Regions from separate parts of the Vibrio sp. SCSIO 43133 genome, predicted to be linked through region 3. Evidence: predicted binding sites of a transcription regulator. Region 3 holds the regulator's gene; each other region holds the start of a gene.
What was found. The regulator PurR, encoded in region 3, represses purine synthesis genes. The targets are predictions, from matches to a motif close to TNANGNAAACGTTTNCNTNA.
Positions count from the first base shown of each region.

Region 1: the regulator PurR is predicted to act here: its motif matches at 1,688-1,707, upstream of glyA (serine hydroxymethyltransferase).
Region 2: the regulator PurR is predicted to act here: its motif matches at 1,721-1,740, upstream of JKJ11_RS15795 (NCS2 family permease).

Region 1 is NZ_CP068024.1:752,820-756,009, reverse strand. Features, by position in the region: gene JKJ11_RS03690 (hypothetical protein) at 1-301, shown strand, start outside; gene glyA (serine hydroxymethyltransferase) at 382-1,632, opposite strand; gene JKJ11_RS03680 (YitT family protein) at 1,981-2,580, shown strand; gene treC (alpha,alpha-phosphotrehalase) at 2,629-3,190, opposite strand, start outside.
Region 2 is NZ_CP068024.1:3,384,761-3,387,950, forward strand. Features, by position in the region: gene JKJ11_RS15790 (YicC/YloC family endoribonuclease) at 1-122, shown strand, start outside; gene JKJ11_RS15795 (NCS2 family permease) at 324-1,694, opposite strand; gene gmk (guanylate kinase) at 2,084-2,707, shown strand; gene rpoZ (DNA-directed RNA polymerase subunit omega) at 2,886-3,158, shown strand.
Region 3 is NZ_CP068024.1:2,398,515-2,401,704, forward strand. Features, by position in the region: gene torD (molecular chaperone TorD) at 1-631, shown strand, start outside; gene purR (HTH-type transcriptional repressor PurR) at 934-1,938, shown strand; cyclic di-GMP riboswitch class I at 2,118-2,205, shown strand; gene JKJ11_RS11335 (TfoX/Sxy family DNA transformation protein) at 2,321-2,911, shown strand; gene JKJ11_RS11340 (TVP38/TMEM64 family protein) at 3,031-3,190, shown strand, end outside.

The DNA of each region.
Region 1 (3,190 bases), 1.6 Mb from region 3:
TTTAGCCGCTACTGTTATTGGTGGTTGTGCGCAGAATACTCAACAAGACAACTACTTAGAGGCGTCATTTGAACTGTGTAATACCGAGGTAAATCTGTACTCGGTGAGCGACGATGGTCGAGTTCGTATCGTTTGTAAAGACGGCGCTAAATTCGCACTGAACAGCGAGAAAACGCTGGATATCATGCGTGACATTAATATCGATTACTGTAATGGTGAAGGCTTGGGTCAATTTAGTGAAAGTCGCAAGTACTACTCGTTCAAGTGTAAATCTGGAACTTTACTGAATATCAATAAATAGCTAGCGTTTACTTTTCAAACGAATACAAGCTCAAAAAAGCGAGCTCATAGCTCGCTTTTATTATTTCTTAGATAAATCTATTAAGCGTAAACAGGTAGACGCTTACAGATCTCGAGTACTTTAGCTTTTGTCGCTTCAATCACTGTTTCATCATTGATGTTGTCTAAAACATCACACATCCAGTTAGCAAGTTCAGTCGCATCTGCTTCAGTAAAACCACGGCGAGTAATCGCTGGAGAACCAACACGGATACCAGACGTTACGAACGGGCTACGAGGGTCATTTGGTACTGAGTTTTTGTTTACAGTAATGTTCGCTGCACCTAGGGCTGCATCCGCTTCTTTACCTGTAATATCTTTGTCGATTAGGTCAACAAGGAACAGGTGGTTCTCAGTTCCGTTAGACACAATCTTGTAGCCGCGCTCTTGGAACTGGGCAACCATCGCTTTTGCGTTCTTAATTACGCGAGCTTGGTACTCTTTAAACTCAGGCTCCATTGCTTCTTTGAATGCTACTGCTTTACCAGCGATAACATGCATCAAAGGACCACCTTGACCACCAGGGAAAACAGCTGAGTTTAGCTTCTTGTACATGTCTTCGCCTGCATTAGACAGGATTAGACCACCGCGAGGACCCGCTAATGTTTTGTGTGTTGTGGTCGTCACAACGTGTGCATGAGGAACAGGCGTTGGATAAACACCAGCTGCAATAAGACCTGCAACGTGCGCCATATCAACAAACAGATACGCGTCGACTTTATCCGCAATTTCACGCATACGAGCCCAGTCTACGATCTGGCTATACGCAGAGAAACCACCAATGATCATTTTTGGCTTGTGCTCAAGTGCTAGCTGTTCCATCTCGTCATAGTTGATTTGACCAGCTTCATCGATACCATAAGGAATTACGTTGTAGTGCTTACCAGAGAAGTTAACTGGAGAACCGTGAGTAAGGTGACCACCATGAGCCAAGCTCATACCTAATACTGTATCGCCTGGGTTAAGTAGAGCCATGTACACGGCACTATTCGCTTGAGAGCCAGAGTGAGGCTGAACGTTCGCATACTCACAACCAAATAGCTCACACGCACGGTCAATCGCTAGTGCTTCCGCTTTATCGACGTATTCACAACCACCGTAGTAGCGCTTGCCCGGATAACCTTCAGCATATTTGTTTGTTAGCTGAGAGCCTTGCGCTTCCATTACGCGAGGGCTGGTGTAGTTTTCCGAAGCGATAAGCTCGATGTGCTCTTCTTGACGAAGGGTTTCTTCTTGAATAGCTGCAAATAGCTCCGCATCGTAATCAGCGATGTTCATATCACGCTTAAGCATCTGTATCTCCTGACTCAGATTGTTCTGAAAGTTTCAAAAAAACCACACAATGACCAAAAGCAAACGTTTTCGTCACCACATTTGATGACTTGCATCATACATAATTTGATCTAGGTCATAAAGAGAAAATTGGAAATTTCTCATGCAGTTTTCTCATAGTGAACCTTAGGTATCATCATGGGCGCCTGAATTAGTACGACAATGTGTACACTAAGTGTCAATAATTCCATTTACACAGTGTAAAATTTGAATTACATAGGTTTACCGCAAATTTCGCCTTCAAGCTACCGAAAAGATCATCTTTTCAATACTATTGCGGCGATTATTACTAAGAAGAATTTTGAACTGATGCAAAAACACTCACGTAGAGAAGATTGGATAGCAATACTGACTGGTACATTTATTGTTGCCCAAGGTATTTTCTTTCTTCAGTCGGCTCAACTATTAACTGGCGGTACCACAGGCCTGGCGCTTCTTGTAAGCCAGTTTGTGCCAGTTTCTTTCGGTACCTTGTATTTTGCCTTCAATAGCCCGTTCTATCTGTTAGCATGGAAACGCTTTGGTAAACGTTTTGCCGCGAGTAGTGCTATTTCGGGGGCGTTGGTCTCTGTTATCACAGATAACATGTACCGTGTCGTGTCACTGGATCAGATTAACGATATTTATTGTGCTATTGCTGGCGGCTTGCTGATGGGGCTCGGCATGCTGATTCTATTCAGACATCGCTCAAGTCTTGGTGGGTTCAATGTGCTTTGCCTGTTTATTCAAGATAAATTTGGTATTTCAGTTGGCAAAACTCAAATGGCAATAGATTGCTCGATCCTAGTCGCTTCGTTCTTCTTTGTCTCACCGAGCGTCATTATGATCTCCATCTTGGGTGCAGTGATGCTGAACCTTGTTCTAGCTATGAACCATAAGCCTACCCGCTACGTAGTGACCTACGGTTAATACCAATGCCCTTCGCTTTCCTCTCAGTTCGGCGAAGGGCATTGCTCGTTACTTATTAATCAAAATAGCTACCGTCTCATACGGCTTCATGACTACTTTTTTCTCAAGCGTTACTTTGCGTTCTAGGCCGTAGTTACTCAAGACTCGTTGTCCAGTGAGCGCAACGAAAGATTCAGGTAGAGTGACCTGAGTCTCCTGCCCGAAATAGTTATTCAGGCATAGCAACATGGTTTCAGCGTTTTCTCGCAGATATCCATGCACCTGTTCATGCTCCGGGAACAAATCAGTATAACTACCATCGGTTATCACAGGCATCGTTTTGCGAAGAGCGATAAGCTCCTTGTAGAAGTAGAACACGGATTGTTCGTCTTGAAGTGCTGCCTGAGCATTGATCTGCGAGTAGTTTTCAGAGACTCCAATCCAAGGTGTTCCTGAAGTAAAGCCAGCATTAACACTGCCATCCCACTGCATCGGCGTACGAGAGTTATCGCGAGATTTTTGCTGCAAAATCGCCATCATCTCATCATGAGACGTTGTGCCCTCTTCAACCATTAGTTTGTACATATTCAAACTTTCCACATCACGATACTGAGCAAGCTCAGTAAAGCCT
Region 2 (3,190 bases), 990 kb from region 3:
AGTTCAACCGTGAGTCAAACACACTGGCGTCTAAGTCTATTAGCACCGATATCACAACTTCTGGCGTAGAATTAAAGGTTCTTATTGAGCAAATGCGCGAGCAGATCCAGAATATTGAGTAAATCTGTTGAATGATAAAAAAGCAGGCCTCGGCCTGCTTTTTTATTGTTTGAATATCACAAGTTGGGAGTTAAATTGACCGTCACCATTGCGCAGGTAGGGGTATACTCAACACGCGCACTAAGCCCAAAAAGATTCTTGCGGGCACAGATGCACGGCTCATGAAATAACATTGCTGTGAGGAGCTCTGCCAACTAAAGTAATTACAGCAGCGCTAAATACGCCATAAACACCACAGACAGCACATAAATCACAGGATGCACCTGTTTCCCTTTCCCTGCCACAACCATACTAAATGCATAACTGATAAAGCCCATCGCCATACCATTTGCTGGTGAGAAGCTTAATACGGTAAACATAATGGTGAAGAAGGCAGCGATGCGAGACTCTTTCTTTTCCCATTTAATATCGCCTAAGCGACCAATCATATAGATACCAACCACGACCATAGCTGGCGCTACCATTGCCGCAGAGAATAGCGAGAACAACGGGTATAGGAAGAGTGATAGTAGGAATAGTCCCGCTACGACGACTGCAGCTAAGCCAGTTTTTGCACCTTGCGATGAGGCAATACCAGACTCTGAGAATGCCGTGACTGATGTGGTACCGAACACTGAACCCATTACTGTACCGCCTGCATCTGCAATCAGCGCTGAGCGTGCGTTAGGCACCTTACCATCTTTATCAATGATACCGGCATCACGACCTACCCCTACGATAGTACTGAGCCCATCGAAGAAATCGACAATCAAAAAGATGATCATAATAAACAGCAGATCAAACATCTTCTCTGCGGTAATCCCTGAGAAATCGAAGATGGCACCAAAGCTGCTCGCCATGCTTGGTGGCATTGCCACGAGTTGTTCTGGGATTGGCGCATTGTTGGTTCCCATGAAGGTATCAGCCAGAATCGTAAGCACGATGGCGGACACAAAAGAGATAAATGTCGCCAACTTAATATCGCGAACCATACAGCCTAATGCGATAAAGATACTGATATAAGCGATGATGACTTTCGGGTCAGAAATATCGCCCATACTCACGAGAATAATTGGGTTGGATACGATAATACCCGCATTCTTAAGACCAAGAAACGCAATAAATAAACCAAGAGATACGGTAATAGCGAGTTTCAAATCTTCTGGAATCGACTCAATCATCGCTTTGCGTATTTTAGTTAGCGATAAAATAAGATAGATAACACCCGAGAAGAAGATGCCAAGCAGCGCTTCATGCCAAACTAATGCCACTGAGCCACTTAGTAGCATACCTTTAAAGAAACCATTCATGCTCATGCCGGGGGCTAGCATCACTGGGTAGTTTCCAAAAATACCCATGATTAGCGTAGCGAAGGCCGCAGCCAAAGCCGTTGCTGTAAATACAGCGCCACGGTCCATTCCAGGAATGTCCCCCAAAATGGCTGGGTTTACCGCCAAAATGTAGCTCATAGCGAGGAAAGTGATAAAGCCAGCATATACTTCAGTACCGATAGTGGACTTACGCTCACTCACTTTGAAGGTGGATTCAATGATAGTAGGGCTAGCTTGGCGTTGCCCGGTTAGTTCTGCACTCACAGTAGGACCTATAGCGATAAAATGGGAGACGCAAACGTATGCGCGATAGAAATATTGGCGCGAATTCTAATCAGACTCAGGAATAAATCAATGCTTTTGTGAGTTATTTTTATCTCTTTAAAAACAAAATGTTGATATTTAAGCAAACGTTTGCTTTCAGGCAAAAAGAACAACTGGCTTCTGCGGTGTTTTTGCTCCCTTTTAAAATGCAACCACACGTTCCCTGAGCACTCACCGGATGACTTGTCGAGCTCCTAGCAAACATGATACTCTTCGCCTCCATTTTTCTGGCCGATTTTTAAACGCTTTGGTCAGTGAACGTATAGAATAGAAGTATCAAATAACGATATTCTCTACCCCTTCAACCAAGATGTGGACTCTGAAAAATGATAGGTAAAGGTACGCTTTATATCGTGTCAGCACCAAGCGGTGCTGGTAAATCGAGCTTAATTTCAGCAATGTTGGAAAAAAACCCGACATACGCAATGAAAGTATCAGTGTCTCACACGACTCGTGGTATGCGTCCTGGTGAAGAAGATGGCGTTCATTATCACTTTGTTGAGAAAACCGATTTTGAATCGTTGATCGAACAAGGTGCGTTTTTGGAATACGCCGAAGTCTTCGGAAACTACTACGGTACTTCTCGTCTATGGATTGAAGAGACGCTAGAAAAAGGCATCGATGTATTCTTGGATATCGACTGGCAAGGCGCTCGTCAAATCCGCGAACAAATGCCAGAAGCGAAAAGTGTCTTTATTTTGCCACCATCTAACAGTGAGTTAGAGCGTCGCTTGAACGTACGTGGCCAAGACAGTGATGAAGTGATCGCCAAGCGCATGAGCGAAGCGAAGTCAGAAATGTCTCACTACAATGAGTACGATTACGTCATTGTCAACGACGACTTCGACGGCGCACTTGTTGATTTTAAAGCTATTTTGCGTGCTGAGCGTCTTAAACAAGACAAACAAGCGGTGAAATACAAAGGTATGTTAGACGCCCTACTCGCCGAGTAAGGTAGATTTTAACCACTTCCTTGCAAAGTGAGGCTCCAAATAGGGTCTCACCCTAAGCAAATAATGCAATAAACCAGAAGTAACAGTAGCTAATAGGATCATTTGTGATCTAGAATCTAAACGTAATAGCCTGTATACTTTCTCGTCATCAAAAATTTAGTTAACTATTGGAGTTCTTATGGCACGCGTAACTGTTCAAGACGCTGTTGAAAAAGTTGGTAACCGTTTCGACCTAGTTCTTATTTCGGCTCGCCGCGCACGTCAGATGCAAATCGGTGGTAAAGATGCATTAGTGCCAGAAGAAAATGATAAGCCAACGGTTATCGCACTTCGCGAAATCGAAGAAGGCTTGATCACGAAAGAAGTACTAGATGCACGTGAACGTCAAGAGCAGCAAGAGCAAGAAGCTGCAGAACTAGCGGCAGTAAGCAGCATTGCTCACAACCGTTAATTCCTAGTACCTAATCAGAGTTCCATCGACTT
Region 3 (3,190 bases):
CGAACAACGTGCTGAATTATACTGGTGGCTTTCGAGCCTCTTTGCTAGAGAACTAACCACAGAAGAACTCGAGCAATATCAAAGCCCAGATATACGCGCTTTCCTTACCGGACTGGGTGAAAACCCAACACTATCAGCTCCTATCGCCTCTATGGTCGACGCACTAAACAGACTGCAAGTAAGAGAAGATGCCCAACTTGAGTTGTCTGCTGATTTTTGTGATCTGTTTTTGAAAACAGATAAGCATGGGGCGCTACCTTATGCTTCTTTATATATTGGTGAGTCAGGTCTGTTAAACGACAAACCCGCTCAAGTGATGTCAGAGTTGCTTGCGGAGCATAATATTGCGGTAACTGAAAACTTAAACGAACCAGCGGATCATTTGGCTATTGAGCTCGATTTTCTCGGGAACCTCATTATTCGTTCCAACGAATTAGAGTCAGAAGCTCACATGAATGAGGCGATGGAGCAGCAAGCAGAGTTTATTGAACAACACCTGCTAACTTGGGTGCCACAATTCGTGACTAAATGTCAGCAGCACGATGAGTTTGGTTTTTACGCCGCGGTATCAACAGTACTTCAAGCACTCATCAAGCTAGATCTTGATTACTTAAAAGGTGATCAAGCCTAAGATTTTGAGGCGCATGTACTGTTTATCACTCACCGTTACAGACAAAAGTGCGCCTTATCTATAAATTTGTTGTATAAGTGATTGCTTGTATCAATGGGGAAGACTACAATCCGCCGTTTAAATGCAAAAGCCGCTTTGGTATTCAACAAGCACAATAATAATCTGTCGAACTGTTGAACCAAACCGCTGAAAAGCGGTTTTTTCATTCAGAATGCACTACTTATTAGGAACCCATATATTGGCTTCCAGAATTCGAAGCGGTATTGGCTATTAATAGCACTCCGCGATAAAAGGATATAGCTATGGCAACAATCAAAGATGTCGCCCGTCTGGCTGGCGTTTCAACGACCACCGTTTCTCACGTAATTAATAAAACTCGTTTTGTAGCAGAAGCCACACAAGAAAAAGTGATGGCAGCGGTAGATGAACTTAACTATGCACCAAGTGCGGTTGCTCGTAGTTTGAAATGTAACTCGACCAAAACGATTGGAATGCTTGTCACTCAATCTACAAACTTGTTCTTCTCGGAAGTCATCGACGGTGTTGAAAGCTACTGCTATCGCCAAGGCTATACTTTAATCCTATGTAACACGGGTGGTGTCTACGAGAAACAGCGCGACTATATTCGCATGCTCGCAGAAAAACGTGTTGATGGCATTTTGGTTATGTGCTCCGACTTAACTGAAGAGCTACTAGAAATGCTAGACCGTCATTCAGATATTCCGAAAGTGATTATGGACTGGGGCCCAGAAAGCTCTCAAGCCGACAAGATCATTGATAACTCGGAAGAAGGCGGCTATCTCGCAACTAAATATCTGATCGATAACGGTCATACTGACATTGCATGCTTGAGCGGACACCTAGAGAAAGCCGTTTGCCAAGAGCGTATTGTCGGCTATCAGCGTGCTCTAGCGGAAGCGGGTATCGAGATGAAAGATGACCGAATCTTAGAAGGTAACTTCGAATGTGATACGGCCGTGATTGCCGCTAACCGTATTGCAGCAATGGAAGTTCGTCCAACTGCCGTATTCTGCTTCAACGACACCATGGCATTCGGTTTAATGAGTCGCCTGCAACAATTAGGTGTAAAAGTTCCAGAAGATATTTCCGTTATCGGTTATGACAATATCGAATTGGCTGAGTATTTCTCTCCACCACTAACAACAGTGCACCAACCGAAGCGTCGTGTAGGTAAGAATGCGTTTGAGATTCTTCTAGAACGAATCAAAGATAAAGGTCACGAAAAACGCATTTTCGAAATGCACCCTGAGATTGTAGAACGTGATTCTGTCAAAAAACTCACATAATCCTGAAAAAAGTGCCTTTCTAGGCACTTTTTTTTGATCCTCATCCAATAAACTGAACGCTTTATTGTTTGTTTCGACACACTCTCCCGCACAAATCCCAATCGATTATCTGAAGCAATATCACACTTTTACCATACAACCGTCATAGATGTGAGTCATTTTCATTTATTCTAAATATGTCACGCACAGGGCAAACCACTTGAAAGGGTGGGACGCAAAGCCACCGGCCTAAACCAAATTTATTTGATAGGTAGCGGGGTTACCGATGGCAAAGGTATTAGCATTCTTTTGGTTTACCGCTAACAGAAGGCTGACACCCGTTTGCTATACTCTCGGACCTGATTTTGGTGACACAATCAATAACACCGAGAAAAGAATAAGCATGGACAATCCTATACTAAAAAACTCGATGCAATTGTTCGCTCAGCTTGGAAGAGTTAAGTCTCGTTCTATGTTTGGTGGATTTGGTATCTTTATTGACGATACCATGTTTGCATTAGCAGTGAATAACAAATTACATATCAGAACTAACCGTCAGACGATCGCTAAATTTAAGCAACTTGGCTACAAGCCATACGTTTATAAGAAGCGTGGGTTCCCCGTTGTCACTAAGTATTTCGCACTCCCTGAGGACTGTTGGCAAGATCAGGATGTTATCTTGACTCATGCTCGCTCTGCCTTAGAGTTCGCAAAAACAGAAAAAGTGCAACAGTCGGAAACAAAACCCAATCGACTCAAAGATTTACCTAATTTAAGACTGGCTACTGAGCGTATGCTTAAGAAAGCTGGAATTGAATCGGTATACGATCTGCAAGAGCAAGGTTCTGTGGAGGCTTTTAAAGCAATCCAACGAACTCACTCAAATACTGTAGGTCTTGAGTTACTTTGGGCGCTAGAGGGTGCCATTAATGGCACGCACTGGTCCGTGATTCCGCAAAATAAAAGAGAAGAATTGGCCAGTCTTATAAACTAGCCCTTATCGCTCTATACAAAAAATCAGCCTAACGGCTGATTTTTTTAGTTTATGATGAAAGTAAATCTATCCACGCCCTGTCTACTAAACTAATACAGAGTCGTCACAAGGACAGCATCATGAGCAAAAAGCTAATACTCGGAATCGCACTTCTCGCCGTCATTATCATTCTAGGTGTTAATTTTGGACAATATTTAACACTGGAAAATGCTCAGGCTCAGCAAGCTGCACTCAGCGAATATATCAGTCAGAATTTTGTTACTGCCGCATTAGTGTACT